DNA from 3 places in the Sporosarcina sp. FSL W7-1283 genome. Region 1 is predicted to be linked to each of the others. Evidence: riboswitches for the same ligand, from Rfam matches in the RefSeq annotation. Region 1 holds a riboswitch; each other region holds the start of a gene.
The links. Region 1 has a riboswitch for thiamine pyrophosphate ahead of thiM (hydroxyethylthiazole kinase). Riboswitches for the same ligand answer to the same signal wherever they lie in the genome.

Region 1 (10,610 bases):
AAATCCATTTTATTATTATCTCAGTAATCGGTGTCGTGTTACTGCCTTTTAATTTATACAATCGTCAGAAACGCGATCGACTGCAAGATCAGCTCGAAGTAGCAAGACAACGTATTTCAGAGTTGACTATTGTCCAAGAACGTGAGCGAATTGCAAGGGATCTTCATGATACACTTGGCCAGAAACTGTCCATGATCGGATTGAAAAGTGACCTGGCTGTACGTTTGATGGAACGAGACACTAAAGCTGCTGCAACAGAAATTCACGATATTCGACAAATCTCCAGCACTGCTTTAAAAGAAGTCCGTGTACTAGTTAGCGGTATGCGCCGTGTAAAGTTGAAAGATGAGTTAGTCCGTGTCAGGCAATTATTGAAAGCAGCAGAAATCGAACTCGAACTGGAAGGAGATCCGAACTTTCCAGACATGTCGCCCATTGTGGAAAACGTATTGGTTATGTGCTTAAAAGAAGCGATTAATAATGTCGTCAAACATAGCTATGCTAAATATTGTTGCATCGTTTTTGAGCGAACGGAAAAAGAGTTTACGATTAGTGTAAAGGATAATGGAATTGGGATAGCACAAAATGGCGTAAATCTTCCGGGGAACGGTCTCGATGGTATGGAAGAACGTCTGGAATTTGTAAATGGCAGTTTATCTATAACTAGTCGGGAAGGGACACAGGTTATGATCACTGTTCCAGCTGTCTTAAAACAAATAAAGGAAGGGTGATAGATTATGATCCGCATTGTAATAGCAGAAGATCAAGGGATGATGCTCGGTGCATTAGGGTCGTTACTCAATTTAGAAGAAGATATGGATGTAGTCGGAATGGCCAAAAATGGTCAAGAAGCAGTGGACTTGGTTAAAGAGCTACAACCTGATATTTGCATCATGGATATTGAAATGCCGATCAAGACAGGCTTAGACGCTGCAGAAGAGCTGCAAGATGAAGAGTGTCAGATCATCATATTGACGACGTTTGCAAGAACGGGATATTTTGAGCGGGCACGAAATGCGGGTGTCAGAGGGTATTTGCTGAAGGATAATCCCATTGAAGAGCTTGTGAAGTCGATTCATTCTATCATCAAAGGGCGTAGAATCTATGCTCCCGAATTAATCGATCTGGCTTTTGACATGAAAGATGATGAAAAAAATCCATTGACAGAACGTGAATGTCAAGTGTTGAAACTGGTATCCGAAGGAAAAACAACGAAACAGATAGCAGGAGAATTGTTTTTGTCCCCTGGCACTGTTCGCAATTATATATCGACTATATTGGATAAATTAGGCGTGCGAAATCGTATTGAAGCCATCTCGATGTTTCAAGAAAAGGGTTGGTTCAAATAATTACTAAAAGGAGCGAATGATGGAATGAAGAATCTTGCACAAAGTGAATGGCTGGCTAAGCAGCCTTTATTGGAACAAGTAATGGAGAAGAAGGAAATCTTATGGCGCAACCCATTAGTAGAACCTATTAAGACAGCTCTTAATCATACAAAGCTTTCAAAAGAAGATGTGGAAGATGCACGTCTAAGGTTGGCAAGATTCGCTCCTTACTTGGAAAGGGTGTTTCCAGATACCGCTGCAAATCAGGGCATTATTGAATCGCCATTAACTCCTATTCCTAATATGAAGCACGTACTTGAACAATCTTATGCAATCGACATTCCGGGTCAGCTATTATTAAAACAAGATAACGCCTTACCTATTTCGGGTTCTATAAAGGCTAGAGGCGGTATTTATGAAGTCCTGAAGCATGCAGAAACATTAGCAATTGAACATCAATTGCTAAATGCTGAAGAAGACTATAGTCAATTCGATGAACCGGCATTTCGTCAGTTGTTTGCAAACCATAAAATCGCTGTTGGATCGACAGGGAATTTGGGACTCAGTATTGGCATCATGAGTGCGAAACTCGGTTTTGACGTCACGGTGCATATGTCAGCAGACGCAAAGCAGTGGAAAAAAGATTTATTGCGTTCTAAAGGTGTCCATGTCGTAGAATATGAAGATGATTACAGCAAAGCTGTGGAAGAAGGCCGACGCCAAGCGGAAGCAGATCCAACATGTCACTTTGTAGATGATGAAAACTCAACGGATCTTTTCATGGGATACGCGGTTGCAGGTGAGCGTGTAGCCGTCCAGCTGAAAGAACAAAATATTAGGGTTGACGAGGAGCATCCTCTTTTTGTTTACTTACCTTGCGGAGTAGGCGGTGGACCTGGCGGTGTCGCATTCGGATTGAAACTTGCATTTGGAGATCATGTACATTGCCTGTTTGCAGAGCCAACCCATTCTCCGTGCATGATGATTGGCATGATGACAGGATTACACGATCAAATTTCAGTTGCTGATTTTGGCTTGGATAATAAAACAGCGGCTGATGGATTAGCAGTTGGAACAGCCTCAGCTTTTGTCGGAAAAACAGTGGAACCATTCTTAGCAGGCTGCTATACAGTAGAAGATCGCACTTTGTTCAAATTATTAAAAGAGTTAGCAGACAGTGAAGATATTTGGCTAGAACCATCTGCACTCGCAGGGATGACAGGTCCTATACAAACTATACAGTCGGATATCGTTTCGGCAAATTCTCCGAGAGCTACACACCTTGTATGGTCTACGGGTGGAAACATGGTACCGGAAGAGGAAATGAAGAGCTACTACGAGCAAGCGTAGAAGTAATTATTCGCTTTATTTCCCGGGAAATCGACAAATGTTTCTCAGTATGTCGATAAAAGAGCTATGGAGAAATATTCTCCATAGCTCTTTTGGATGCAAAAAATTTATAAAATTTAACTTTTAATGGCTTGTATTAATTCAGAAAAGTTTTGCGTTGCTGCTGAAGGGTTTTCAGCAGATGCGATAGAAGAAATCACTGCGATGCCATCCGCTCCTGCATGCAAAGCAGGACCGAAGTTCGCCAAAGAAATACCCCCAATTCCTACAATCGGCATATCAGGAAAAGCTGTATGGATTTCCTTAATAAGCGCAGGTCCAACGACAGCAGAGGCGTCTAGTTTGGTCGCTGTTGGATAGATCGGACCAATGCCTACATAGTCAGCACCGATTGCTTGAGCAAGCTGTACTTCTTCTGCGTTATGGGTAGAGACACCTAGCCATTTACTTGGACCGATTCGCGTTCGGACAATGCCAGCTTGCTCGTCGTCTTGACCAACGTGGACGCCGTCTGCATTAATGGCCAAGGCAAGATCCACATCATCATTAATGATAAAAGGAATATGGTACTGACGACATAATGCCTGACATTTTTTCGCGAAACCGACCAATGCCTCTCCTTTCAAAGCATTCTCGCCTTTTTCGCGCAACTGGAAGCAAGTAATACCTCCACGAAGAGCTGCCTCTAAGATGTCCAGTGTTTCTTGCTCCCCATTGGTTGCAGTATTTGGGGTACCCATCACAAAATAAAGACACAAAGCTTTTCTCACTTCTGCATTCCGCATTAGTGCATCTCCTTCTTTAAACGATTATATGCCCAGTGGTTCGTCGGTCCATGCCCAGAACCAATGCGTAAACTGTCTTCGATCGCAGCTTGGATAAATTGTTTTGCTTCTGCAACGGCATCTGACAAGGAATAGCCTTTTGCGATAAAACCGGTTAGAGCAGCTGCAAACGTACAGCCTGTACCATGGGTATCTTTTGTTTGTACCCAAGGCGTTGTCATGGTGAAAGATTGACCTTCACAATCAGCGTAATAATCTTTTGCTTCGAGCACATCGTTGCGGTGGCCGCCCTTAATAATGACGGCACTTGCACCTAGCCCGATGATGATTTGCGCCGCTTCTTGAATATCCTCATCCGTTACAATCTTCATGCCTGTTAGTACTTCGGCTTCCGGAATGTTGGGCGTAATAATAGTGGCAATTGGGATTAAATTTTCCTTCATCGCTTGGACCGCTTCTTGCAGTAATAATGATTGACCACCTTTGGCAATCATGACAGGATCAATCACGAGAGGAATCGGCGGGTATTCTTCCAATAAAGAAGCAATAGCCATTATAATTTCTGTAGAAAATAGCATACCTGTTTTACAGGCTTTCACTTCAAAATCATCCAGTACAGCACGTACTTGAGCTACTACGCCTTCTACTGGTACTGGATAAACACCATGAACGCCTTGTGTGTTTTGGGCGGTAATGGCAGTAAGTGCGGATGTGCCAAATACACCGAGCTCTTGAAACGTTTTTAGATCGGCTTGGATTCCAGCACCGCCACCGCTGTCTGAACCGGCAATAGTCAATGCTACTTTTACTGTCAATGAAAAAACCCCCTTACTCGTAGTTATACTAAGTACGTTTTGGTTTTGCGATCCAATGTATATAATGCATTCAAAAAGTTCATAGCAAAATCACCTGGTCCATGAGAAACTTTGGCCGCTTCTTCGCCTGCACGTTTATAAAATGCGAGTGCCGCCGCTGCTGCTTCTAAAGGACGTTCGCTCCCGATTGATAAGAATGCTCCTACTACGGAACTGAGTAAACAACCTGTACCCGTAATATTCGTCATCATAGGGTGTCCTCCAGTAATGGATAATGTGGAATGGCCGTCAGTAACGATATCAATTTCTCCAGATACAGCCACTAAGCATGCATATTTCAAGGCAACGATTTTTGCGATTCCCTCTACGTCGGCTTGTCCTTCTCCTGCATCTACGCCTTTTGCATTCCAGGGGATGTCTGCGATAGCAGCCAATTCTCCGACATTACATCGAAGCAGAGTAACATCCACTTCATCTAAGATTTGCAGTACACAAGCTTTTCGGAAGGGAGTCGCGCCTGCACCGACCGGGTCCAGCACAACAGGTTTTCCCGCTGCGCGGGCACTGTTGCCTGACAAAATCATTGCATCTACTGTTTGTTGCTTCAACGTTCCGATATTAAGAATGCTACAATCGGCAACTTTTGCGATATCCTTTGCTTCTTCTATTGCATCAGCCATTACAGGAGAGGCTCCGATAGCTAATAGACCATTCGCTTGAAAATTCGCTACTACGATATTCGTAATGCAATGAACCAGTGGTTGTTCCTTGCGAAGTTGGTGAATAAGCGGCATGTTTCTCTTCCTCTCTATAAAGGTATATATACAAAAAGCCCATTCGAAATGGGCTGTTGGGTACGATAACTACCCACTTCCCTTCGCTAGTATGACTAGATCAGGTTCCAAGGGTTTGCGGTAAATGCATCTCAGCCCATTAAACCGGGCTCCCCTAGTGGTGAATATGAATCAGACATATTGATTGTAGCATATATTTACAGAAGGATAAAACGATACTGGGATGAGCAGAATGAATTGTATAAAAATGATAGATAACACATAGAAGAAGTAGGTAAACACATATGCCCAATGTTGCATAAGTGTCTGAAATGAAACAGTCGATTGATATGAAATGAATAAAAAGGAGCAGATGAAAAATGGAGCCATTATTCGAAGTTCAAAGTATGAAGCATTCATTGGGGGAGCTATCGTTTGTTTGGAGTGATACAGGAGGGTACTATCGGGTCTATAAAAATGAACGGCAGTTGTATGAAGGGACTGTTGCTGAATTTACTGACGGAGAACTCGATTCAAGACACCCATTTCAATATACGATTGAACGTGTAAAAGACGAAAAAGTAGAAGACGTCATAGTGATTCAAACATCTGCTTTAACGAGCAGGGTGGAAGACGAACATCCTCTACAACGTTTGGTCATCACAACAATTGCGGCTTCGTCACAAATTGCTTTGTCTTGGGAGCGACTTAAAGGCGTAGAAAAATACGATATTTACCGTAATGGAATATATCTCGATACCGTAGAGAATAACCGCTTCATCGATCGAGAATCAAGCATGTCCGAGGCGGTTACATATAGTGTTTTGGGTACTCGTCCACTAATTGACAGCAATCAGCAAATGAATGTCAGTAAGTCGATCGTATCGAAAGCATTTGAAGTAGTGATGCCGCCTAGTTCAGAGAACAAGCCGACGGAGGAAAGCTATACGTTTTCAATACGAGTGAATTGTCGGGATCACTTATTGCAACCGGTGGCAAAGCGTAAAAAGGTGCTAGAAATAGATCGGTGGAAGTTTCGCTATACTACATTTTTAAAAGAAGATATCCTGAAAAATCCTAATCTCCTGTCTCCGTTGCCATACTTCGCTGGTGATGACCGGGATTTCGATCCAGAAGGGAAAAGTTATCGGACGCGAGTGGATATGCGAGGTGAATTCAATATTGAAGAAAGCTCGCTTCAATTTACGAAGGCTGTCGGTCCATCTATTGGCATGAATTATTTGAAACGCTATAAGCGTCATGGTCATGCATCGTTGGAAGATATTGAAATCAAACGTTTGGAAGGGAAGCCGTCAGAGATCAATTTTGAGATAGTGCATGATGTCGGGAATCCACTGACAGTTTCTCCACCCATCCATTATGAAGTGAAGGGTCATCTGGATTGTGAAGGAAATATCGATTTGGTTGGTTATCATAACGACGCTCCCCATCATGAGATCTATCTATCGCTTGGTGACGGTGATTGGTGGACTATACGTCAGTCGGAAAGCGAAGGGCTGGCATACTTATCAGGTGTCTTAGGTGATGATTATTGGCGTTATATGACGTGTAATTAAGAATGGACATCCCCTGCGCAATGACAGTTATAGTGAAAGAAGAAGTCTTTTAAGAAGGTGTTTTCATTTGTTGCATCCTTCCAGTCTGTTCTGTAAATTGCGTAGGGATCCGGTACTTGTTTTGACGTATTTTCCTCAGTTTAATAACCCAACACTGCTGCTAATATAGTACATATAATGAAAGAGCATAATAAAAAGGAGACTAATATGATTAGTTTATGCATGATCGTAAGAGATGAAGAAGAAGTGTTAGAGCAGTGTTTGAATAGCGTGGCATATTTATGTGAGGAAATCGTGATTATTGACACAGGATCTGTCGATAGGACGAAAGAAATCGCAAGAAAGTTTACAGACAAAATTTATGATTTTGAGTGGATTGATGATTTTTCAGCTGCTAGGAATTTTGCGTTTCAACAAGCTACAAAGGAATATATTTTATGGATGGATGCGGATGATGTATTGCTTAAGAGTGACGGAGAGAAGTTGGCTCGTTTAAAAGAGAGCTTGGATCCGAGCGTTGATGTGGTCTCAATGTTATATCATGTGGCCTTTGATGAGTATGGAAATCCATCTTTTTCATTCCGAAGAAATAGGCTTGTCAAAAGGGTGCGTGATTTTAAATGGGTAGGACCTGTCCATGAAGTGCTGCTTATAAGCGGAAATATTCTTGCGTCAGATATCTCTGTCACTCACAGGAAAGCCGACAAGAAAAAGAAGAACCAATCTAAGGGCAGGAATTTGCGCATTTATGAAAAAAGGCGTGAAGCGGGAGAGGAATTTACACCTAGAGATCTCTTTTATTTTGCAAACGAACTGAAGGATCATGGTCACTTCGAGAAAGCGCTCCAACAGTATACCGAATTTTTGACAACGGAAAAAGGATGGGTCGAGGATATCATTCGTGCCTGTTTGTATAAGGCAGATTGCTATCGCGTTTTAAAACGGCCTAAAGAGGAGATGGCCGCTTTGGTCAGCACAATGAACTACGATATTCCTCGACCCGAAGCTGCGTGCAGAATAGGGGACATATATAAAGAGAAAGGTCTTTTTCAAAAGGCGATTTTTTGGTATAAAACAGCAGTGGATATTGAAACAGAAGCGGACATGGGATTCACGAATAAAAGCTTCTCCACTTGGTATCCACATTTGCAGCTTTGCGTTTGTTATTGGAAAACAGGAGATGTCCAAGCTGCAATTGACCAAAATCTTCTTGCAAAGCAATACCGTCCAAAGGATCCTGTCATTATGAATAATGAGAGTTTTTTTAAAGAACACCGCGCGAAATAGCATGAAAGCAGGGTCAAGACGTTTTTACATCTTGACCCTGCTAATTTGTTTATCAGTGTAAATATAGCTTAGCTGCAAAGGGTTCAAGCAACCTTTTTGCGTATAAATTTCGCTGTGTCTCGATTTTAGTCATCAAAATGTCTTTGTTAGAAACAATTAGTTCATGGGCCTGCAATAAATCCTCTGCTATGGTTGTGGAATCCATGTCGACTAGTAATGACTCCGCGTCAATAGATTTAATAAAGTCATATATTTTAAACCGATACCCAAGAGCAATAAACGGGACTTGGGCAGCCAGTGAAAGATAATTAGCATGCAGTTTGAAATTTATGGTGTATTGAAAATCTTGCATTCGTGCCATTAATTCGTTCTGATCATACAATGTCGGCATCGTTACGTTATCGCTATCATTGATTTTATGATACAACCGGATGGATGCCTCCAAATCTTTCTGCCAAACAATATACAAATGCACCTTATAGCCTTGCGCGATTAATGATTGTAAAGCTGTGGCTAGTTGGTCTTCCACGCCTTCCTCATCTTGTCCGTAAACATTATTGAAGCTCGTTCCCCAGTTAACTCCGATGATCTTTTGCTCTGGCTTCCTCTTTTTTTCTGGGTTTAATAAAAATGCAGGATCCCCCGAAATTTCAATTCCATTGGATGGATCAATTCGATCGAAAACTTCTTTCGAAAGCGGCCCCCTCACACCTGCCCAAATACTTTGAGAGAATACAGTTCGAAATTTTTCCCTTGTAAGGTCCGGAATATTGAATGGGAAATGCCCCTGTGGATTTTCTAATAAAGAGATAGAAGACTTAGGCAACCAGTCAATTCCCGAGCCCCACATCATCACCTTTTTATTCAGCATTACCGCATTATATAAAAAGTCAATAACATATGGTGAGATGGTGGCATTGGGCCCGTTTAAAATCGACCCTCCGCCAAGAACAAGTAAATCATAGTCGGAGGGTGAAATGTTTTGCAAATATCTCATTTCAACATTCACAAAATCTAAAGAATACCCTTCACCGAGTACAGCGAAATGCTCCTTAAAAAGATCATACATCAATTCATCACCTAGGTTCTCATAACCAATCCACCCGATATACAGTACTTTTTTCAAATTTTCCCGCCTTTATCGTATAATCCTTGGTCTATCTTTTTCAGACACTTATCCTTGTATTCCATTGCTCGGTAGCTGCCGGTGCCTTGCCAAATTAGATGTTCTTTATGATCATCTCCTAATTCCAGACATCTACCGAATGCCTCTAAGGCTTCCTTATATCTTTCTTTTTCAAAGAGAATGTACCCTTTGAAAAAGTGGAGATCGACATAGTCTGGATAGAGATCAATGGCTTTTTCGATACTTGGCCATGCTCCGTCCAAGCTTTTTGTTTCAATTAAAATAGCATATTTTAAACGATAGAGAATCGAGGGAGGTTTGATCAGTTTCTGTAAAAAGTAATAAATGGACAGGTTTATATACTGAAATGCTTGTGTATATTCTTGTCTACGATAATATTCACTTGCCAAATGGTAAGCAACCCATGGGTCCTCTGCCATTTTATCTATATCTATCTGCAATAATTCAATGTTTCGAGTTTCTTTCTTTTTCTTCTTTTCAATCTCTGTGATATATCCGTAATGATGAATTTTGGACGGTAAGTATGTGATGTTGGCATCTGTAGGCAATTTGAGGGTTTCATGGATACGCTTGAAAAATTGGTAGCCTTTAGAGTTTCGAAATAATCTGGGCTGATAATAGATAAAAACCTGTTCAGGTTGGATCGGCAAACGTTCACCGACATAATTAAAGACAGGCAATTGGATAACCGTTGCTTCTTCTTGCTGTGCTAGTTGTTCTTTTACTGTTTCCCAAGATGGTACATCCAATTCCTCGTCCGCGTCCAACCATAAAATCCATTCGCCGCGCGCGTGGTCTATGCCGAAGTTTCGGGCATTAGCAAAATGTTGATCCCAGTCGTAATGAAGAATTTTCACATTATCAAATTGCTGGCATAGTTTTATCGTCTGATCGGTTGATCCAGTATCCACAATGATAACCTCATCTGCTATGCTGCTCGCACTTTTTAGACATGTTTCTATTCGCTCTTCCTCGTCTTTAACGATCATACATAAACTAATTATTGGATTGTTCTCCATCTATCTATCTCCTTTAAAGTAACGAATATCCAAAATCGTATCAGATATCCAAGCAGTCTTTTCTGAAGGAGCGTTTGTGATAAATATCACGAAATCACAATCATAGTAAGATTGGATTTGATTAAGGATTCCTTCACAATGCTGTTTACACTCTAGATGAATAAAATTGCAACTCCATAGCTCTTGAAGAAACTGTTGTATCACGTATTGTACTGTACTGCCACTTAGAAAAAACTGCTTTCCTCCTAGAAGAACTTTGCGATGAAAATAATAAGCATGCGCATGTTCAATCAAAGACAAGGAAGAAATGAGTGTTGTTTCTAGATTGAATGATTGACTCCGTTCAGTGGAACCTTCGTGAGTGCGTAAATGAGTGATCAGCAATTGAAAATACTTAGGTATTGCATTCAAAAAATGAGATTCGCTTTCTGAAAAAACAGATTGGGAACCTGATTCCAAGCATTTCATAATGATCGCCTCTTTCAAAACAGGATGACTGTTTCAGTGACATTTACATTTTCCGTGTTCT
Region 2 (10,610 bases), 3.4 Mb from region 1:
ATACTTAAGTTAACAAATACAAACGAAAAGGATGAGAACAATGAAAAAAGCAGTATTTCAAATGGAGCCATTCAGCTGTCCGTCATGTGTCAAGAAAATTGAAGGTGCCTTAGCCCGAGCAAATGGGGTTCAAAAAGTAAAAGTATTATTCCACTCAAACAAAGTACGCGTTGAGTTTGACGAAGCCATCGTAGCTGCGAATGACTTGCAAGAACTCATCGAAAAGCTTGGTTATCCAGTACTCAACCTAAAAGTTGCTTAAAAAGGAGGAACTCACATGAATGCCAAACAAACGGTACGCGTCACTGCCATCTCTGCTATTCTCTTAGCAGCCGCGATCATCATGCATATCGCCGGGTGGCATGATGCACGCCAAATCACGTTGGTTACTTCTACTTTGATAGCCGGGACTCCAATCACGATCAAGGCTTTTAAAGCTATCCGGATGAAAGCGTTCAGCATAGAATTACTTGTCACGATTGCGGTTGTCGGTGCATTATTCATTGGAGAATATGTAGAATCTGCGGTCGTCACGTTTCTATTTTTATTCGGGGCGATGCTGGAAATACGAACAATGGAAAAGACTCGCTCTTCCCTGAAAGCTCTTACCGACTTAGCTCCACTAGAAGCACGCGTCATGCGTGATGGTGAAATATTGACCGTTTCAGTAGACAATGTTGAAATCGGCGATCAGGTCATCGTTCGATCAGGAGAAAAAGTTCCTGTGGATGGTCCAATTATTTCGGGGAACGCCACACTAAATGAAGCAGCTATCACAGGTGAATCGGTTCCCGCCAGCAAAATGCTGGATGATCAAGTATTCAGCGGTACACTAGTGGAACATGGTTATGTAGAAGTGATTGCCGTAAGAGTTGGTAATGATACGACTTTCGCCCGCATTATTGAATTAGTGGAAGAAGCGCAGGAATCCAAATCGAAAACCGAAAAGTTTCTCGAGCGTTTTGCTACTATCTATACGCCTTCCATTGTGCTCTTGTCCGTGCTCGTTTATCTTTTAACACGGAACATCGAAATGACGTTAACTTTCCTCGTCATCGCTTGCCCTGGAGCCCTCGTCATTTCCGCACCGGTTTCGATCGTTGCAGGAATTGGCAACGGAGCCCGAAACGGTGTCTTGATAAAAGGCGGTGAGGTAATGGAACAGCTAGCGAAAATTGATACGATCGTCTTTGATAAAACAGGTACATTGACAAGAGGGCGACCTGAAGTAACTGATGTCTACGGATTAGGTATAGAGAAAGAAGAGTTACTGCGTCTCACAGCCGAAGCCGAAATGATTTCAGAACACCATCTAGGCCGGACTATCGTTAAAGAAGCGAAGAAACGTGCGATTCATTTGTCCAATCAACCGGAAGACGCTGAAGTGGTTAAAGGAAATGGAATAATGGCTACAGTAGAAGGAAAGCATCTCGCAGTTGGCAATCGCAAACTAATGGAAGACCAAAAGATCCCGATTCCTTCTGAAATGGAAGACTATGCATCACAACGTGAGAAAGCTGGAAATACGGCAATTTTCGTCAGTATTTCCCGGGAAATAACAGGAATCACCTCTGTCGCCGATCAAATTCGTCCGGAAGCTGCCGAAGCGTTGGCCAAATTGCGGAAAAATGGCATCAAGCAAATGATCATGCTGACAGGCGACAATCGACATACAGCCCAACTAGTTGGCGAACACCTTGGCCTTGACGAAATCTATGCGGAATTATTGCCTGAAGATAAAGTGGCGGCAGTTCAGCGTTTGAAAGAACAAGGTCACCGAGTTGCTATGGCAGGCGACGGAATCAACGATGCACCCGCCATAGCAACGGCGGATATTGGGCTCGCCATGGGAGAAGGCGGAACAGATATTTCAATGGAGACAGCGGACATCGTCTTGATGGCAGATCGGCTCGATCAATTCTCCCATGCCTATGCTTTAGCGAAAGCAACTGTACAGAACATGAAGCAGAATACATTCTTTGCGGTCGGTACCGTATTCCTTCTGTTGCTCGGTGTATTACTCGGCAAAGTATTCCTCGCTTCCGGTATGCTCGTCCATGAAGTGAGCGTACTTCTGGTGATCCTGAACGCCATTCGATTAATACGTTATACTAACGACAAGCCATCGAATCAAAAACAAAGTGAGGTGATATCGGATGAACCAAGGATCACATTGTGACCTAAGCACGAACGATCTTCACCGTTCCTGCGTTTCGCTCGTCCCTCTTTTCAATCACTTGGATAAGCAGCAAATGGATCAAATCGTCGCGCTTGCACGCAGCATAAGCTACCCTCGCGGTGAAATGATTTACCATAGCGGTGATCGCTCAGAAGGTTTATATATATTGCATAAAGGACGAGTCAAGGTCTATCGTCTATCGGAGAATGGCAAGGAACAACTCGTCCGTATCCTGAAACCAGGAGAATTCACAGGCGAGCTTTCCTTGTTCGACGCAAAGCCTCATGACGTATATGCGGAAACTTTGGAAGCCGTTGAACTGTGTATCATCCAACGGGACGAGATGCAGCAACTTTTGCAATCTCACCCTGCAATTTCATTGAGGATGCTTACGGAATTCTCTTCCCGACTCGCGGATACAGAGCTGCGAGCCGCCCGAATCGCCATGGAATCTGCTGAAACTCGACTTGCGTTGTATTTGGCGGATCTATCAGAGGAACAGCAACAATTGACCATCCGACTGCCGATGAGCCGAAAAGATCTAGCTTCCCATCTTGGCACGACACCCGAAACAATCAGTCGTAAATTAAGCGTATTCGAAGAACGGGGCTGGATTCGCCAGACCGGTTCTAAGATTGTAGAGATTTTCGATTTAGATTCTTTATTACTCATATAATGGCTATATAAAATTAAGCAAGAGATGAAAATTTGACATCCCTCTTTTCTTTCAATCTGGTAAGTGCTATGCTGTAAGTGAATATCATAATCTTTTGACCATTAGGGGAATCCTTCACAAGGACTGAGAAAAGAGTGCGACTCTGAAACCCTTATCACCTGAACAGGTTCGTACCTGCGGAGGGAAGTGGCAAGTCGTTTTGGCGTACTCTCATACATGCCGACACATCCAACCACTTTCCGATTCGGGAAGTGGTTTTTTCATTTGGAGGTGAACTGGAAATGAAATTGGTCGGTGTCACGGATGATTGTCATTCTGTTGATGAACTGCTGCTCAAGTTGCTGAAGACGGAGCCTTATATTGATGAATTTATCTTACGTGAAAAGTCGAAGACGGATGAACAGCTGATCGAATTGGTTTCACGTCTCTCTACTAGAGGGTTTCCATTGGATAAATTAATTGTACACGCACGGCCCGGCCTCGCGAACTCGCTGTCCGTCCCCTGTCAGCTGACAGGCTATGGAATGTCGGTGAAGGAAGCACGTACCGCTTTTCCGTCGCTGAGATTAGGTTCCTCCGTCCATTCATTGGAAGAGGCACGGGAAGCACAAGCTGCGGGAGCAGACTGGCTATTGTATGGACATATTTATCCGACATCATCCAAAAATGGCTTGGCACCGCGGGGTACGGATGAGCTTTTTAAGATTGCATCATCGTGCACGATTCCCGTTTATGCAATTGGCGGAATCCGGCCAGTTCATCTTCCGGTTTTTAAAAGACACGGCGTAAGAGGTGCAGCAATCTTGTCCCCCATCAGCAGTCATGACGCAGTGAGCGCAGTTAGAGATTATGCACGTGCAAGAGATTCATAGCAAAGGAGCGGTGTTCATTGAGCAAAACAATTGATTTGAACGGTAAGTCGTATTCGGTTGTACCTGAGGTGGAAACAGTTCAGCAGTTACTGGAGCATTTGAAGCTTGGCGACAGAATTTTGATCGTCGAAAAGAACAAGGAAATTCTGCAGAAGGACAGTTACGATGCACCAATTATGGACAGAGATCAAATTGAAATCATACATTTTGTTGGAGGCGGATGAGGATGTTACAAATAGCAGATAAAAGGTTTTCTTCACGTTTATTGTTAGGCACAGGGAAGTATCCTTCATTTGAGACTCAAAAAAAGGCAGTTGCGGTATCAGAGACAGAAATCTTAACATTTGCGGTGAGACGGATGAACATTTTCGAAGAGTCTCAGCCCAATTTCCTGGAGCAACTGGATTTAGAGCACTATACATTATTGCCAAATACAGCAGGCGCAAGCACAGCGGAGGAAGCGGTGCATATCGCTAAGCTGGCGAAAGCATCGGGATTATGTGATATGGTAAAGGTTGAGATCATTGGCTGCAGCCGTTCTTTGTTGCCTGATCCAGTGGAAACGTTGCGTGCATCTGAAATGCTGCTTAAAGAAGGTTTCATCGTGCTGCCTTATACGTCGGATGATGTGGTGCTGGCACGGAAACTTTGTGAATTAGGCGTTCATGCCATCATGCCGGGCGCCGCACCGATTGGTTCAGGTCATGGAATTTTGAATCCGTTGAATCTTTCTCTAATTATCGAGCAATCAAATGTACCGGTCATTGTGGATGCGGGCATTGGTTCACCGAAAGACGCGGCATACGCAATGGAGCTTGGAGCGGACGGCGTGCTATTGAATACAGCGGTTTCCGAAGCTGCAGACCCTGTTAAAATGGCAGAAGCGATGAAATTAGCGATTGAAGCGGGACATCTTGGCTATCAAGCAGGACGCATGCCGGTAAGAGACTATGGCGTCGCGAGCAGCCCGCTAGAGGGGCTTGTGCCAAATTGATGAGCAAATATTCACGCCAAGAGCTGTTTGCACCCATCGGAGTGGACGGCCAGCTGCGGATACGGGGGGCCAAGGTGTTCGTCCTCGGTGCCGGGGCACTTGGTTCATCCGGAGCCGAAATGCTTGTACGAGCAGGTGTTGGTGAATTAACAATTGTAGATCGCGATATTTTGGAATGGTCCAATTTGCATCGTCAGCAGTTGTACGCTGAGCAAGACGTTGTCGAGCAATTACCGAAAGCCGCCGCTGCGGAAAGACGACTGCGCCAGATCAACAGTGATGTGAAAATCCGAGGAGTCGTAGCAGATGTGACGCCAGAAAATGTGCTGGAGTTATTTGAAGACCATGACATGGTGCTCGATGGCACAGATAATATTGAAACGCGATTACTCGCAAATGACGCTTGTCTACAATTAAATATTCCTTTTTTTATGGGCGCTTGTGTGGGGAGCTATGGATTGACGTTTCCTATCGGAGTTGCCGAGGAACAGCCTTGCTTGCATTGTCTGCTCGAAGCGTTACCCCCACAGTCCTTGACTTGTGACACGGTCGGCGTAATCAGCCCGATTGTCGTGACGACTGCTGCACGCCAAGTTGCACAGCTGCTGAAGTATGTAACAGGAGCGGAATTGGATCCACGCTTGGAATCCACGGATTTATGGACAGATGAACGTGCATCGATGGAAGTCAAAAGCATGAAGAAATCTAGTTGTCCAAGTTGTTCAGCACAGCCAAGCTATCCGTTTTTATCAGCTTCCGAAGTCGTTCGAACAGCCGTGCTATGCGGACGCGACACTGTGCAGCTGACTTGGCCTAAGAACCGGCAAGTGGAACTCGCTCCATTTGCTGACTCGATACGCGAGACGGTCTCGAATTTATTGCATAATCCCTATTTGGTATCTTGTGAATACAATGACCACCGACTAGTTTTATTTCGCGATGGCCGCATGCTAATCCACGGCACGAAAGATATCACAGAAGCCCGGAAGATTGCGGCAGGTTTATTGGGATGACGAGTAAAAAAAGAGGAGCCAGGTAAATGAAAGAGTTCAAAATTACGTACTTTTTTGACGAAGATCATTACATTCGACGATTTGTTCATTTGGATTCCTTTGAAGAAGCAAAAAGTCTAGTCCACGACGAGCGCGGGCAGTATGTTGCTTTTTTTGACAGCCGCGAAATATATCATGAACTGGACACTAGCAATGTAAGAGTCGTGCAAATTTCTGAATACCACCGTGAGAATAAAGCCGAACGCTAAAAAACTATGCATCCGTGCTGGATGCATAGCTTTTTTTATTGGTGCAATATAGTTTATGAGCATTTCCGGTTATTCATAAGCGGTCATATCCAATTCCAGCACACCGTCTGTCATTCGATAAACTTTATCAAAATACTTAATGAGCCGGATATCATGCGTCACGACAATGGTTGCTGTCTGCTTCGATTTTGTTTCGTGTTGCAGCAGTTCCATCACTTCGAATGCTCGATCTGAGTCGAGTGAAGCGGTCGGCTCATCGGCTAAAATAATCGCTGGATTACTGAACAACGCCTTGGCGATTGCAACACGTTGCCGTTCCCCGCCCGACAAATCAGAAGGATAACTCTTACGCAACTTCGTAATACCCAAGTCTTTATACAGCTGTTGCCGTTCATCATTTGGCATATTGCCTTTCTTCACTTTATTCAGCAATTCAAGTTGCTCATCGACTGACAGGAACGGCACCAAATTGGATGCCTGCAAAATGAAGCCAATTTCCTGCAGACGAATTTTGGAGCGCTGTTTTTCATTGAGTTTCGACAATTCATTGCCATTGATGATCACTTGGCCCTCACTTGGTGCCTGCAGCCCGCCTGCTATAGTCAGGAATGTACTTTTTCCAGAACCGGAGGGCCCGATGACCGCGACCAACTCGCCTCGTTCCACTTTGAAATTGGTCTCTTTCAACGCTTCGACCAATGTATTCCCTTCGCCAAACGTCTTTTTCGCATTTCGTAGTTCCAGTACCATCGTTTACCCTCCTATCGCTTCAAGCGGATCAATCCGAATGATCGTCCAGACCGATATGACTGCACCTAAGATCGCTACTGTGATCAAAATGAGTCCGTAAATGATCATCGTCTGCAAATCAAATTGGACAGGGACCGCACTCGGCAAGAAACTTCCCGCAAGCCATGTCAATCCGAATCCGACCACGACACCGATTGTCGCCAGTATAAAAGTCTGCGCGACAACAGATTTCGCTAAATAGCCACTCGAAATACCTTGAGCTTTCATCAATCCGAACATGCTGATCTTCTGCACTGTTAGCACATAGAGGAAAATCGCCACAATCGCAGCAGAGATGATGAACAGGAAGTAGATCATGTACGTCAACGTCATGTTCTGCTCGGTATAGCCCGGTAAATTTTTAATAAAATTTTCTACTTCTATGATTTCCAAGTCTTCTGGCACTTTTAATTTGCTCCAATTGGTGTCTTTCACAACGATTGCGTTGACTAAATCGGCATTTATCTCTGCAGCATCTCCAAACTTGAGATGCTGTAAATCATCTAAGTCGATATACAGTACAGGTGCTGCGTTGAAACGTGCCTGATCGGTGAATCCGATAATCTCAAGCTTCGTATCGGACGATGACAATTCAAGCGTGTCGCCGATCGCAAAGCCCTCGTCTTTCAATACATCCGACGCAATGACGCCGTTTTCTACGGAAAACGCTACCTCCCCTTCGCTCACTTTCGGCATAATGAAACCTTCCGGCTCGATCCCAAATAGAACGACATTTTTCTTCACCTTGCCATTATCCGCAATGGAGCCCATCTGACCGATGACTGCTGTTTCCTTCGCACCCAGTCCGTCAGCTTCTCCCTTATCCAATGAAGATTGATAAAGACTTTTATCCGATTCTTCGGTCAGTACAACTGCTTGCGCATGCCATTTATCAACTGCTTCCCTATTCATATTCGCCAGCCCTGCGGCGAGCCCTGATAAGAAAAACACTAAAAAGGATACGAGCAATAAAATTGAAGTGATCAATAAAAATCTCAATTTATTTCGTTTGATTTCGCTCCATGCTAAAAACATCTGCTTTTCACTTCCTTTATAAAACGTCTATTGCTTCTTCCAATTCATAAGATGTCGAGACTACCTCTTTTGACACGCCGCCGATCGATGTGATGACTTCGCGCAGGCTTTTCATATGATCGGAAAAATGGTTGATATCTTGAATCGTCAAATGGACGGTACCCGTAATATTCTGCAAAGTCTCTTTGGATGACTCTGTCTCTTTCATCCCCATATCCGCGAATTTTGTCACATTCTCGATCGCCTGATGTACAGCCAGCGTTTTCAACTTTGATTCCGCTACGAGTTGAGCAATCGTATCAGTGGATCGCTTGGTCTGGTCGGCTAAATTTCGCACTTCATCCGCCACCACGGCGAACCCTTTTCCGTGAACTCCCGCACGTGCTGCTTCAATCGCCGAGTTGAGGGCCAATAAATTGGTTTGATCCGCTATGGTTTTCACCAATCGTACAACTTCCTCAATTTGCATGGAGGCTTGATTCAGTTCGTCAATCAGCACCGCCATTCCTTTCGTTTCTTTGACAATCGTTTCCGATGTATAGACGAGCTGCCCCATCTGCTCAACTCCTGACTGCGCATGAACCGCTGACATTTCAGAGCGAATTATACTTTCCTTTATTTTACTGTCAAGTTCTGCAGATCGCTCCACTAAATCTTGCACGACCGAATACGTAGACTCGGATTTCTTCTCAATTTCCAACGCGATACTGCCAATATGCTTCTTCACCTCCGCTTTGATTTCCTGTTGCTGCATGCGCATCGCTTCATTCGTACTTTTCTCAAATGCTTCCAATACGAGCTGCTTCTCGAAATTCAAAACTTTACTTAAAGCCACAATCATTTCCTGCTCTTCACTTCGTTCCAATTCCAATGAAAACAATATGTCCAGCATCGTCGCATGCAAGTTCTGGAACGCTGCAACGTACCACTTCGGTTCCAACCCGATACGCAAATGAGACTGCGCGACTTTATTCCGATTGGCCAGATACGCTTCATCAATGACTCCATCAAATAAGCCGCCTAAATGCGTTGCCAATGTCTTGCTTAAATAATCCCTGTTGCTGTGCTCCTGAATCGTGTCGGATAAATGCGGGACAGCCGTTACACTTTCATAGAACGCATTGACAATATCATGCACCCGGTTTTGCATTGGTTCCTTCAAGGCCCGCAATAGCTGCAGATCACGCTCTTTCAACTTAATAGCATCCAACTGCAGCTGAACTTCTCTGGTGGATACTTGCAGTTTAATAGGGATGGTGGAAATAGACGGTACTATTGAAAGCGGTTGATGTTTTTTCGTGATCCACATGGGGCTGACTCTCCTTTTTCTTAAACGCATCTATACGCTGTTCAATCTTTGTATAATGTTTGTTAAAACTTAGTATACATAGATCTGGAGAAAAATGCTAGAGATCAGAGTAAGTTTCTATTTACTTTATGCGGCTTCTTAATAATATACCCACTAATACACCGAAAATCACATGTGCAGCCGTCCACCAAAACCATGCGGATATACTCGTTATGCTTGGTGTACGTTCAGAAAAGGATGTAGTAGGATACAATAGAAGACCTATCACCACATTTACGATAAGAGAAAAGTAAATTATGCGTTTCTTGGGAATCCTCTCGCTTTTTGAATAGATGATTGCCAAAATGATGCACAATATAACAGAAACAATCAAGTGGAAAAGCACTTCAATTGATTCAGGGAAATGATACTCTTTCATTATTGGTATATAATCAACATTCAAGAGAAGTGTATATACCTGATGACCCGTGACGTTCTGCATCATTCCCAGAAAAAGTGCCATTACCATACCGGATAGAAAGCCGATCCATGTCGCTTCCATAACTATTCTACTGTTCATTTAGACACCTTCCTATGCAGTAAAACTAGCAGGTTTGACTCACCACGTCAAATCTATGTATAATGTTATAAGGAGAGAAATGTACGGTGCGTAGATAATCACTAGTTGAAGAAAGGTTGTTTGCTGTGAAGCCCTTATCTGAAAAACCTACCTATACAATTAAACAGGTCGCGGATCGAACGGGCTTGTCGAGGCAAGTCCTGAGGAAATGGGAAGAGCGCTATGAAGTCGTGGTGCCGCAGCGGCTGGCGAACGGCTACCGTGTCTACCGCGAAGAAGACGTTCAGCTCTTTTTGCTGATGAAACGCTACTCAGAAGAAGGATTCGCTCTTTCTCAAGCGGCAAAAATGGCAAAATCTAAACGGACTTCCGCCCAGGAATCCGAACCTGAGGACACATACCAGGACACCATTTTGCGCGAACTCCTGCATCACGGCACAAACTGCGATGAATTGGAATTAAATCTTTTATTGCAAACGGCTTACCACCGATTAGGATTGGAGCTATATCTGCAACAAATCGTCATTCCTTTTTTGAAGAAAGTCGGCGATAACTGGGAAAGCGGTACGTGGAGCGAATATCAGGAAGCCCTATCCAGTCTGGTTGTACGAGATCAGCTTGTTCAGGTACGACGCAACTTCCAATACCGAGAAGGCTCTCCTATACTGCTGGGTGCTTGTCTGCCATTTGAATTACACGAAATTCCTGTCCATATTATCTTGCTGCAATTAATGCTCCGCGGCTGGAGGACCGTCATGATCGGCGCCTCGCCTGCTCTCGGAGCCATTCAGTCATTTGTGGAAAAAATTCGTCCTGACAAAGTATTGCTGTCCGCTTCCACCACTTTGCCTTTTGAAACACATCCGGGTTTTATTGCAGAACTGGATCGGTTCGCAGGAAGCTGTCCCGATATCAAGTTTTATTTAGGGGGACACG
Region 3 (10,610 bases), 300 kb from region 1:
ACCATACGAAGAATCATAATGACCACTTGCTGCACTTGTGTAATGTCATTGGTCGTCCTCGTGATAAGGGAGGCCGTGCCTAATTTATCAAAGTCTTGCTGTGAAAAATTCTCAACATGAGTAAATACTTTGCGACGAATGTCCCTGCCCAGTCCCATCGCAGTTTTTGATGAGTAAAAGCTGACGGCAATGGATGCTATAGCACTAAGTGCAGAGACTACGAGCATCAGTCCGCCGATCTTCCATATGTAGGGGATGTCTCCTACCACAACACCTTTATCGATAATATCCGCCATCAGCGTCGGCAAATACAATTCGGACATTGCCTGAATGAAAACAAGTCCAAAGATTGCAGCGACCATCCATTTATAGACGGATAAATTTTTCAGGATTTTAATCATTCTATGGATTCCTCAATTCTTTAGAGATTTAGAAGCACAGCGATTTTAGAAGAAGCTGACCATGAGTAATCACTTACATGTGACAACGTGTCACTCGTTACTACTAATTTATAATAAATGACGCAAGACAGCATGTCAACGAATAGATGACATGCTGTCACTTTTCATATTGACACGTCCCACGCCGCGATTTATCATAGATTTATGACGTATTATCGCTTACCAATTTGAGTGGGAGGCCAATCATGCCAAAGCAAACTTTTTTTAATTTACCTGCTGAAAAACAAGATAACTTACTGAATGCAGCGAAGAAAGAATTTTCCAGAGTTCCATTACATGAAGCAGTCATTTCCAATATTATTAAAAGCGCAAAAATACCGAGGGGAAGTTTTTATCAATATTTCGAGGATTTAGAGGACTTATTTTTCTATATTTTAGAGGAATATGTAAAGCGAAATAATGAGAGGTTTACCTTGCAACTAAAACTGAACAATGGGGACTTGCTAGATACTTTTATTAGTGTCTTTCAATCGATGCTACATGATTTCCAAAGTGAAGAGCACCGTATCTTCTTTAAAAACGCGTTTTTAAATATGAATCATAAAGTGGGAAAGGCATTTACAAACCATACCGACTTGGAAAACTTTATGGCTCGGCGATCAGAGCTTTTGGAATTAGTTGACACCAAAAAAATGGCTATCGAGAATGAACGAGAATTACTTCACCTGATGAATATAATCAAAGCTGTGACATTCCAAAATATAGTTCAAAGCTTTGCTATGCAACTAACTCCTGATGAAGCGTTAAAAAGATACACACTAGAAATTAATATGTTGAAAAGAGGTCTATACCAAAACGATTAATCTATTTCTTTACACTGCACAATGAAAAAAGGTACATGCAAAATCATTTTGCAAGTACCTAACGTATAATACTAATTTTCATTTCACTACCGTAACAGGACAGTCCACATGCTTCAATACTTTGTGACTGACACTTCCAAGCACCATCTCTTGGAACGCATTCAAACCACGGCTGCCGATGACGAGTTTGTCTATTTTCTCCGCGTTCACATACTTGATGATTTCCAGGCTCGGATTCCCTTTCAGCATCGTGCTTCTTGCATTTACTCCTGCCTCTCGTGCATACTCTAAAATCGGTTGCACTTTTTGCTCACGTTTTAGCGATAGGCTTTCCGGACTCTGCGACAGCAGCCGCTCATCTTTTGCCTTACTATAATCCTGTACATAGATAATCTCTAAATTTGCTCCAGGCAAGTATTGAGCAAGCATAACCGCATGTTTTGCGGCACGCAGAGCATTTTCAGAACCATCGACCGCTACAGCTATCTTCATATAAATTCCCCCTCAGAGTAATTTTTTATATAAAATTTCACTGGAAGCATTCAATCCTCGAATAGTAACATCCGTACCTTTCGCCTCCAGCTTCTGCTTCACCTTGAATATTGCCCCGACTGCAGATTCATCCCAAAGCTGGCTATCTCCAAAATCGATGATGATTTCCTTTTCTGCCGTATCATCAAATGATTGAATGAATTTTGTAGTGGAGGCAAAAAACAATGGCCCTTTAATCCGGTATACCCCTGCATTTTTCGTCACTGTCACACGAGATATTTTAGCGACAAAGAACAGTGCGCTTAAAATCACACCAATCACCACGCCAATCGCTAAATTATGTGTATATAAAATAATCGCAACGGTAATCAGCATTACAATTGATTCCGATTTCGGTGCTTGTCTCAAAAACTTGAATGATCCCCAATTAAACGTTGCCATACTTACCATAATCATGACTCCGGCAAGAACAGGCATTGGAATTTTGACAACCACATCTCCCAAAACAATAATTAAAAAAATCAGGAACACGCCTGCAGTCAATGTGGATAAACGTCCCCTGCCTCCTGATTTAATATTGATGACCGACTGACCAATCAACGCACAGCCTGCCATGCCGCCAAAAAAACCAGTGATGAAGTTGGCGATCCCTTGTCCGCGCGCTTCTCTATTTTTATTACTCGGTGTAGCCGTCATATCGTCCAACACCTGAGATGTCAGTAATGATTCCAGTAAACCGACAACCGATAAAGCCAAGGAATACGGCAGAATGATTTTCAGCGTTTCGAGGTTCAGCGGGATATCCGGCAGAAAAAACATAGGCAATGAACTTGGCATTGTTCCCAAATCCCCGATCGTCTGCAATTTCACTCCACTTAAAAGGGCTACTGTCGTCATAACGACAATCGCAATCAACGGTGCAGGAATTGCCGTGAAAAACCGCGGAACTGCATACACTAAAATTAAAGTAACCACTGCGAATATATAGGTCATCATGCTCGACCCAAGCAAATAGGGCATTTGCGTAATAAAAATCATAATTCCCAAGGCATTGACGAATCCGAGCATGACGGAGTTTGGAATGAAGCGCATTAAATTCGCAACACCCAGACTCCCTAAGATTAATTGAATAATCCCTGTTAAAATAGTGGCTGCAAGTACATATTGTAAGCCGTGATTCGCCATCAAACTGACAAGAACCAAAGCCATCGCACCAGTCGCAGCTGAAATTAGACCGGGACGGCCGCCAACAAATGATGTGATGACCGCAATGGTGAAGGAAGCATAGAGCGCGACACGCGGATCGACACCGACGATAAACGCAAAAGCCAGAGCTTCCGGAATAAGTGCCAGTCCTACAACAATGCCTGCCAAAAGATCAGCACGGACATTCCCAAGCCATTGCTGTTTAAAAGTATGCATATTGTTCTCCTCTCATGATGTTCCAACTAATTTAACTTCATAATTGAATGGTATTAGCTTATCATCTACAATTCCATAAATAAATAGTACACTGCAAGCTATCTAATTGCATGCATACTTCTTCATTATATCGTTACTTGGGTGATCTCACCCTCACCTTTACCATTACTTTGCTCAGCCTTTTATTAACTATATTTTTAGTCTTTCCTACCACTCTATAGATAACAACAGAAATAAATGGTATAATTGAATTACTTACTTATTACTTTTAGTTCTATTTAAACATAAATAGTTCTTCAGTTTTATAGGTAAAAGAAACTCTATGAAATAAGAAGGGAATAAGGATAATAATGGGCACATTCAAAAGCATACGGGGAAAAATGTTGTTTGGATTTTCTACTGTAGTCATTTTAATTGTTTTATTAGGTGTTTATATCGTTTACACATTAAATCATTCTAATAACTTAACGAAAGCGGTTTTAGATAAAGAACTGCCACTTTTAATTATAGATGAACAGCTATCTCTGGATATGGCGAATCAACTCGCAGCGTCTCGTGGTTTCATTCTGACAGGTGACGACAGTTTTAAAGAGCTGTTTAATAGCTACACCGAAAAAAGTGAAAATCGTCAATCATCTTTAAAAAAACTAGGGGGAACCCAAGAAAGTATTAACCTATTCGAAAGAACGGTTGAATGGCGTAATTTTGTTACTGAACAAGTATTCGCTGAATATGAAAGAGGAAATGAAGAGGAAGCTCTTCGTAATGTTATGTCGATGACTGATGAAGCTCGTAGTTTAATGTCGTCTTATGAAGAAGCAGCTAAAAACCGAGAAAATTTTATTATTGATTTAGAGAAAAATATGCTAGCAAGCGGGAAAACGACATTACTTATTGTCACTGGAGTAATTATTCTAGTCATTCTTTTAAGCATAGCCACGGCTATAATTACAGCTAACTCGATTTCAAGACCACTCCGAATCGTCATGAATCGAATGAAACTCATTACGAGCGGAGATTTAAGTAGCGAGCCTATGGAAACACATCTTAAAGATGAAATCGGCCAATTAATCGCATCGACGAATGAAATGAGTGCCAGCACTCGTCATTTATTAGATGAAATCAATAATGTGGCCGAAACTGTGTCTACACAAAGTGAAGAATTGACTCAATCAGCAAATGAAGTAAAAGCAGGCACGGCCCAAATTGCCATAACGATGGAAGACTTAGCAAACGGCACAGAGTCTCAAGCCGATAACGCCACGATTTTATCATCCTCCATGGAAACTTTCGTAGCAAAAGTGATGGAAGCCAATGAAAATGGTATGCATGTACAAAAATCTTCCACTTCGGTTCTTGAGATGACGAACCAAGGAAGTGAATTGATGAATTCTTCCTCCAAGCAAATGGCTGTGATTGATCAAATCGTTCACGATGCCGTTGTTAAAGTAGAAGGATTGGATCAGCACACGCAAGAAATCTCTGAACTAGTTTCTGTCATTCAAGACATTGCGGGCCAGACGAATTTATTGGCATTGAATGCCGCAATTGAGGCTGCGCGAGCTGGCGAGCATGGGAAAGGCTTCGCAGTCGTAGCGGATGAAGTGAGAAAACTTGCAGAGCAATCTTCTTCATCTGTCACAAACATTACAGATATCGTCAACCGCATTCAAAATGAATCCAGAACAGTAACAGATTCACTGCAGCACGGGTATAAAGAAGTCGAAGAAGGAACAAGCCAAATTAAACAAACGGGTGAAACATTCGATAAAATCAGTACAGCTGTTACAGAAATGGCGAATCGAATTCACAGTATAGCTGAAGACTTAAACGACATTTCAGCAAATGGCCAGGAAATGCGCAGTTCTATAGAAGAAATTGCAGCAATCACCGAGCAATCTGCAGCCGGGGTAGAAGAAACGTCTGCCTCATCCGAACAAGCAAGCAGCGCCATGGAGGAAGTCGCTAATAACTCCAATGATTTAGCAAAGCTAGCAGAGGAATTGAATCTACTGATGCAGCGATTCAAACTCTAAAATCACATATCTTTCAAACACACCAATAAAAGCGTCTTCTCTAATTACAGAGTAGACGCTTTTTGAATAACAATAACACAGCTACAAATTCGCACTTTTTAACATGTAGTCTATCGCGCCTCAGGTTGCCAGATAAATTAGACTGTTGTATACTATGACTGCTTACATAATTGTCCGTACGGGTGCTTGAGTGAATCAGGCTGAGATAGCAGATAAAACCACTGCTGACCGTTAATCTGATCTGGGTAATGCCAGCGTAGAGAGCGTTCGAAGGGAATATCCGGGACCTGCATGTCCCCTCCTCGGCTGTCTGCTCTTTCAGACGGCTTTTTTGTATAGGCAAAAAAAGAAGGAGTGGGATCTATTGAAAAGATTGAAATTCACAGATTTATTGATCACGATTATGATCGGGGTCGTTTTCGGAATCCTTATGAAGTTCTGGGATGATCTGTATACCGTTGTAAAGCCGATCCTGCCAGTTGCACGTCAGCTAATTTATGGAATGTGGTTCATGGTCGGTCCATTTGCTTATCTGCTCATCCGTAAACCCGGTACAGCGCTGATCGCAAGTATTGCAGGGGCTAGTTTATCCGCATTTGCCGGGCATGGCATTGAAGTATTAATCTATGGTTTTGTACAGGGACTTGCAGCAGAATTGCTGTTTGCAGCGTTCCGTTATAAACGCTTCTCAATGGCAGTTGCTGGATTAGCAGGCGTCGCTTCATGCCTCGGCAGCTTTACGCTCGATTTGTTCTATGGTTATGCAGCACTTGAAACGTGGGCACTTATTGTAAAATACGGACTACGTGCGATCAGTGCATTCATCTTCACTGGGATTTTCGCCGTGCTGATCGTCCGGGCACTAGAAGCAACCGGTGTTACGTCTCTAATTCGTCCAGTTGATAAAAAAGAATACACTATGCTGGATCGGTAAATTTTGATGAATTATTCGAATAGATATGCCATCAATCTAACCAATCTGCGTTTGAAATTTCCTGGAGAGGATTCCTTGATCTTCAAGGATCTCTCCTTTTCGGTTCAGCCAGGTGAAAAAGTACTCATGCTCGGACCAAGCGGCTGTGGAAAATCGACATTGCTGCAAGTACTCAGTGGAATCGTTCCGAACTCCATTGAGTTGCCAATGAAAGCCGATGAAATCAATTTGCCCGACTCATGGGGCTTCGTCTTTCAAGATCCCGATACGCAGTTCTGTATGTCATATGTCGATGAAGAGCTCGCATTTGTACTGGAAAACCTGAACATACCGCGCAGCGATATGGCACCTTTGATAGAAGAGGCGCTAAAACGCGTCGATCTACATTTGGAAAACTTACACACACCGATCCTTGAACTATCTCAAGGGATGAAACAACGGCTTGCACTTGCTTCCGTACTTCTGCTAAAGCCCGATGTTCTGTTTCTCGACGAACCTTCCGCATTACTTGATCCCGAAGGCACCGAACAAATCTGGTCATCTATTAAACAAGCAACTGCTGATAAGACCGTAATTATTGTTGAGCATAAAATTGACTTGATTGCAGACTGGGTAGACCGTGTTGTCTTGTTTAATGACCATGGAATTATTCTAGCGGACGACTCTCCTTTCACCATTTTCAAGCACTATCAAGAAGAATTGAAACGCTACGGTATTTGGTATCCAAGTGTGTGGGATGAGTATAAGGAATCTGAGTCTTTTAAATCGATGATGCATGAACGTGAACAAGTTTCCTCATTTGAAAAGATCCTTCTCAACGACTTTCATGGTTTTCGTGGCACTGCCCCGAAAATCTTTGCAAAGAAAGCAGTGGCTAAAACAGGTGACTGGATTGCGATCACGGGTGAAAATGGTTCAGGAAAAAGTACGCTGCTTCTTACTCTTATGCAATTATTACGCACTGAAGGCATCTATAAAGTGAATGGTGAACGCGTTATTCAGAAGAAAAGGAAAAAGCAGTTGCCTAAAGGACTCTCGCTCGTCTTTCAAAATCCAGAACTGCAATTTGTGACGAATTCGATAGCTGAAGAATTAACGGTCTCTCTGCATAAAATGAGCAAACCTCAAGCAGTGAACTATGCGGCAGATTTAATGCAACTCTTTAATTTACCGAATTCAGGCACACGGCATCCTTATCAGCTTTCCACGGGCCAAAAGCGTCGTTTAAGTGTGGCCACTGCCTTGACTCCGCAAACGGATATTTTGCTTTTGGATGAACCTACTTTTGGTCAAGATGCACGCAATACATTCGCGATTTTAGAGAAGCTTGAACAGCTACGCGTTCAAGGAATTACGATTCTCATGGTGACCCATGACATGGAGATCGTGAAAAACTTTGCGACTTCAGTATGGACAGTGGCAGACGGCGTATTGTATACAAACAATGAAATGGTTGGAGGTGTATTTGAATGCTTGCATGGTTCACACCTAGACGAGAAACATGGCTATTCAAAGTAAACCCTGCACTCAAATTCATCATCTTCTTTGCTTTTCTGCTCATCACCTTATTTAATCAGAACTTGTCGTTTGCAGTTTGGCAAGCAGTGCTGTACGGCATTCTGTTTTACGGATTCAGCGGTTATTCAATGAAAAAACTTGCTTTGCTGTCCATTCCCTTAGCCATTTCTTTCTTTTCTTCTGCTCTCACCATCGTGCTCTTCGGTAAAGGCGAGTCCGTGCTTTGGCAATGGGGGCTCATCAAGATTTCCGAGGAAAGTATTCAACATGCACTATTACTCGGCAGTAAATCGCTGTCATTCGGCTTTGTCGGATTTACTTTTTTGCTGACTATACAACCTATTCTATTTTTCTATGCGATGATGCAGCAATTTCGCCTACCTTCCAAGTATGCCTATAGCTTCATCGCTTCCTTTCGCTTGATTCCTGCCGTAACGGAAGAACTTCAAATACGCAGAAATGCTCTTAAGGTACGGAATATCCAGTTTTCTCGGGGACTTAAAGGTATGTATGAACGTCTGCAAATGTATACAGTTCCCTTATTTGCAGAGAGTATTCGCCGCGCTCAGCGTATTGCCGTTGCGATGGAAGCTAAACAGTATCAAATGGGTGCTGCCAGAACATATTATTATCCGACTCGCTATAGTTTAATGGATGGCATATTTCTTACCGTAATGGCAATTGGACTTGGCTTTGCTTTAATGTTAGCGTTCTGGCGGTAATTTAGATAAAGTTGAAATAATCAGAACTTAACACACCTCAGATGAATACTCATTCATTTTATGGTACTCTTGTTTTAAAGCTTCAAGAAAGAGGTTGGGCAAGTGTTCATAAAAAAGAGTGCAGGTGAAGGGGAAGTAAGCGGTGTACGATTTATCAATGGGATGGTCTCGTTAAAAGGCGTTAAGCTAAATGTCCATTGTTTTGAAACAGATGGGGTGCTGATTGACACAGGTTCACAGTCGGTGCTGAATAAATTCAAACCTTTCTTTGCAAAAGCGGACGTCGACTATGCCGTCGTTACTCATTCACACGAAGATCATACAGGCGGGGCAAGATTTCTGCAGACTGACCATGGTCTGCCGATTTATATGAATAAAATGACCATCGGAGAATGTGCGGATAGAGCGAAATATCCAATGTATCGAAAATTTTTTTGGGGTAAAAGACGTCCTTTTGAGGCAGAGCCGATCGGCGAAACTTTCACATCACGTAACGCGAATTGGAAAGTTATCCCCACCCCCGGCCACGCTTCAGATCATCTAGCATTCTTAAATGAAGAAACAGGCCAACTATTTTCAGGAGATTTATACGTCCATCCGAAAACGAAAGTCGTATTGCGCGATGAAAGCATCCCAATCATCATCCGATCCATTGAAAAAACGCTGTCTTATAATTTTGGAGAGATGTTCTGTTGTCATGCAGGCTATGTAAAAGATGGGCGAAAAGCATTGACAGAAAAACTTGAATATCTTGAGAAACTTCGTGAACGCACACTAGCCTTACATAAGCAAGGCTATGGGGAGAAAGAAATCCACACACAATTATTTCCTAAAAATTATCCGATTACCAAATTTTCATCGGGTGAATGGGATTCAATACACATAATTCATTCTATTTTAGCTGATCAAAAGTAGCAGCTTGCAGGTATAAATAGTTGCAATGGTGGCCACTAAGGCTGTCGGGTTGACGACAGTCTTTTTCTTTTTTAAAAAAAGCAGACGCTACTCCCACACACTGTATATTCCACTCCGTACCAAGCGTCAAAATGACCAAAGAGCTTTTCTTTGACAAAAAGAAGGACCGCCCAAAAAGTCAGCTGAAAATGACTTCTTAAGCAGCCCTGTTTATCAGGTAAACAGATAACATGTTTCTACACATTACAACCTTTTACTTTTTCATGGGAATATGAACTTCGCGCTCTTCCGCAACTTCAATCGCTCTTGAGTATCCTGCATCCGCATGTCGTATCACGCCCATGCCTGGATCGGAAACGAGCACACGTTCAATTTTCTCAGCTGCTTCTTTTGTTCCATCCGCCACTAATACTTGACCGGCATGGATGGAGTACCCCATTCCCACGCCACCGCCGTGATGAAGGCTTACCCAGCTTGCTCCACCACTTGTATTCACAAGCGCATTCAAAATCGGCCAGTCCGCCACTGCATCACTGCCATCTTTCATCGATTCTGTTTCACGATTCGGAGAAGCTACCGATCCGCTGTCTAAGTGATCTCGGCCAAATACAATCGGAGCGCTTATCTCACCACTTGCGACCATTTCATTGACTTTTAATGCGAATTTATGACGTTCGCCGTAGCCTAGCCAACAAATTCTTGACGGAAGACCTTGCCATTCGACCATTTTCTGCGCCATATCAATCCAATTGGTCAGGACTTTATTTTCACTGAACATTTTTTTGGCCAATTTGTCTGTCTTATAAATATCTTCTGGATCACCTGAAAGCGCCACCCAGCGGAACGGCCCATTTCCTTCACAGAACAACGGACGTAAGTATGCCGGAACAAAACCAGGGAAGTCAAACGCATTTTCTACTCCTTGTTCCTTTGCGTAGTGACGAATATTATTTCCGTAATCAAATGTCTCGGCTCCCGCTTTTTGTAAAGCCAGCATCGCTCTTACATGCTTCGCAATCGTTTCAAGAGAAAGCTTTTCATATTTTTCGGGATCTTCGTCTCTTAATGTCAGTGCTTCTTCATACGTCATTCCATTCGGTATATAGCCATTCCTAGGATCATGGGCACTCGTTTGATCCGTCACAATGTCAGGTACAATTCCGCGATCATGAATCTCTTGGTAGACATCCGCACAGTTTCCTACTAGCCCAATTGAAGCCGCTTCACCTTTCTCAGTGAGCTCCTTCACTTTTTTCAATGCTTCATCCAAATCTTCATAGATATAATCACAGTAACGTTCGTTAATT

Region 2: it holds a riboswitch for thiamine pyrophosphate, as region 1 does, so the genes downstream of both, MKY93_RS01455 (thiamine phosphate synthase) here and thiM (hydroxyethylthiazole kinase) in region 1, are expected to answer to the same signal.
Region 3: it holds a riboswitch for thiamine pyrophosphate, as region 1 does, so the genes downstream of both, MKY93_RS17670 (ECF transporter S component) here and thiM (hydroxyethylthiazole kinase) in region 1, are expected to answer to the same signal.

Annotation. Positions count from the first base shown of each region.
Region 1 covers NZ_JBBOOL010000001.1:3,663,243-3,673,852, reverse strand. Annotated here, with positions in the region: gene MKY93_RS19250 (sensor histidine kinase) at 1-731, shown strand, start outside; gene MKY93_RS19245 (response regulator transcription factor) at 738-1,349, shown strand; gene MKY93_RS19240 (D-serine ammonia-lyase) at 1,374-2,678, shown strand; gene thiE (thiamine phosphate synthase) at 2,795-3,463, opposite strand; gene thiD (bifunctional hydroxymethylpyrimidine kinase/phosphomethylpyrimidine kinase) at 3,463-4,278, opposite strand; gene thiM (hydroxyethylthiazole kinase) at 4,302-5,072, opposite strand; TPP riboswitch at 5,134-5,238, opposite strand; gene MKY93_RS19220 (DUF3238 domain-containing protein) at 5,432-6,628, shown strand; gene MKY93_RS19215 (glycosyltransferase family 2 protein) at 6,836-7,915, shown strand; gene MKY93_RS19210 (polysaccharide pyruvyl transferase family protein) at 7,968-9,041, opposite strand; gene MKY93_RS19205 (glycosyltransferase) at 9,038-10,081, opposite strand; gene MKY93_RS19200 (hypothetical protein) at 10,082-10,549, opposite strand.
Region 2 covers NZ_JBBOOL010000001.1:295,167-305,776, reverse strand. Annotated here, with positions in the region: gene MKY93_RS01470 (heavy-metal-associated domain-containing protein) at 41-262, shown strand; gene MKY93_RS01465 (heavy metal translocating P-type ATPase) at 278-2,179, shown strand; gene MKY93_RS01460 (Crp/Fnr family transcriptional regulator) at 2,157-2,855, shown strand; TPP riboswitch at 2,949-3,057, shown strand; gene MKY93_RS01455 (thiamine phosphate synthase) at 3,137-3,727, shown strand; gene thiS (sulfur carrier protein ThiS) at 3,745-3,951, shown strand; gene MKY93_RS01445 (thiazole synthase) at 3,948-4,721, shown strand; gene MKY93_RS01440 (ThiF family adenylyltransferase) at 4,718-5,734, shown strand; gene MKY93_RS01435 (hypothetical protein) at 5,761-5,982, shown strand; gene MKY93_RS01430 (ABC transporter ATP-binding protein) at 6,052-6,732, opposite strand; gene MKY93_RS01425 (ABC transporter permease) at 6,736-7,806, opposite strand; gene MKY93_RS01420 (globin-coupled sensor protein) at 7,823-9,115, opposite strand; gene MKY93_RS01415 (hypothetical protein) at 9,237-9,674, opposite strand; gene MKY93_RS01410 (MerR family transcriptional regulator) at 9,800-10,610, shown strand, end outside.
Region 3 covers NZ_JBBOOL010000001.1:3,365,138-3,375,747, forward strand. Annotated here, with positions in the region: gene MKY93_RS17645 (ABC transporter ATP-binding protein) at 1-401, opposite strand, end outside; gene MKY93_RS17650 (TetR/AcrR family transcriptional regulator) at 647-1,264, shown strand; gene MKY93_RS17655 (universal stress protein) at 1,343-1,756, opposite strand; gene MKY93_RS17660 (SulP family inorganic anion transporter) at 1,769-3,178, opposite strand; gene MKY93_RS17665 (methyl-accepting chemotaxis protein) at 3,529-5,214, shown strand; TPP riboswitch at 5,383-5,494, shown strand; gene MKY93_RS17670 (ECF transporter S component) at 5,579-6,148, shown strand; gene MKY93_RS17675 (ABC transporter ATP-binding protein) at 6,155-7,666, shown strand; gene MKY93_RS17680 (energy-coupling factor transporter transmembrane component T family protein) at 7,618-8,388, shown strand; gene MKY93_RS17685 (MBL fold metallo-hydrolase) at 8,491-9,303, shown strand; gene hutU (urocanate hydratase) at 9,557-10,610, opposite strand, start outside.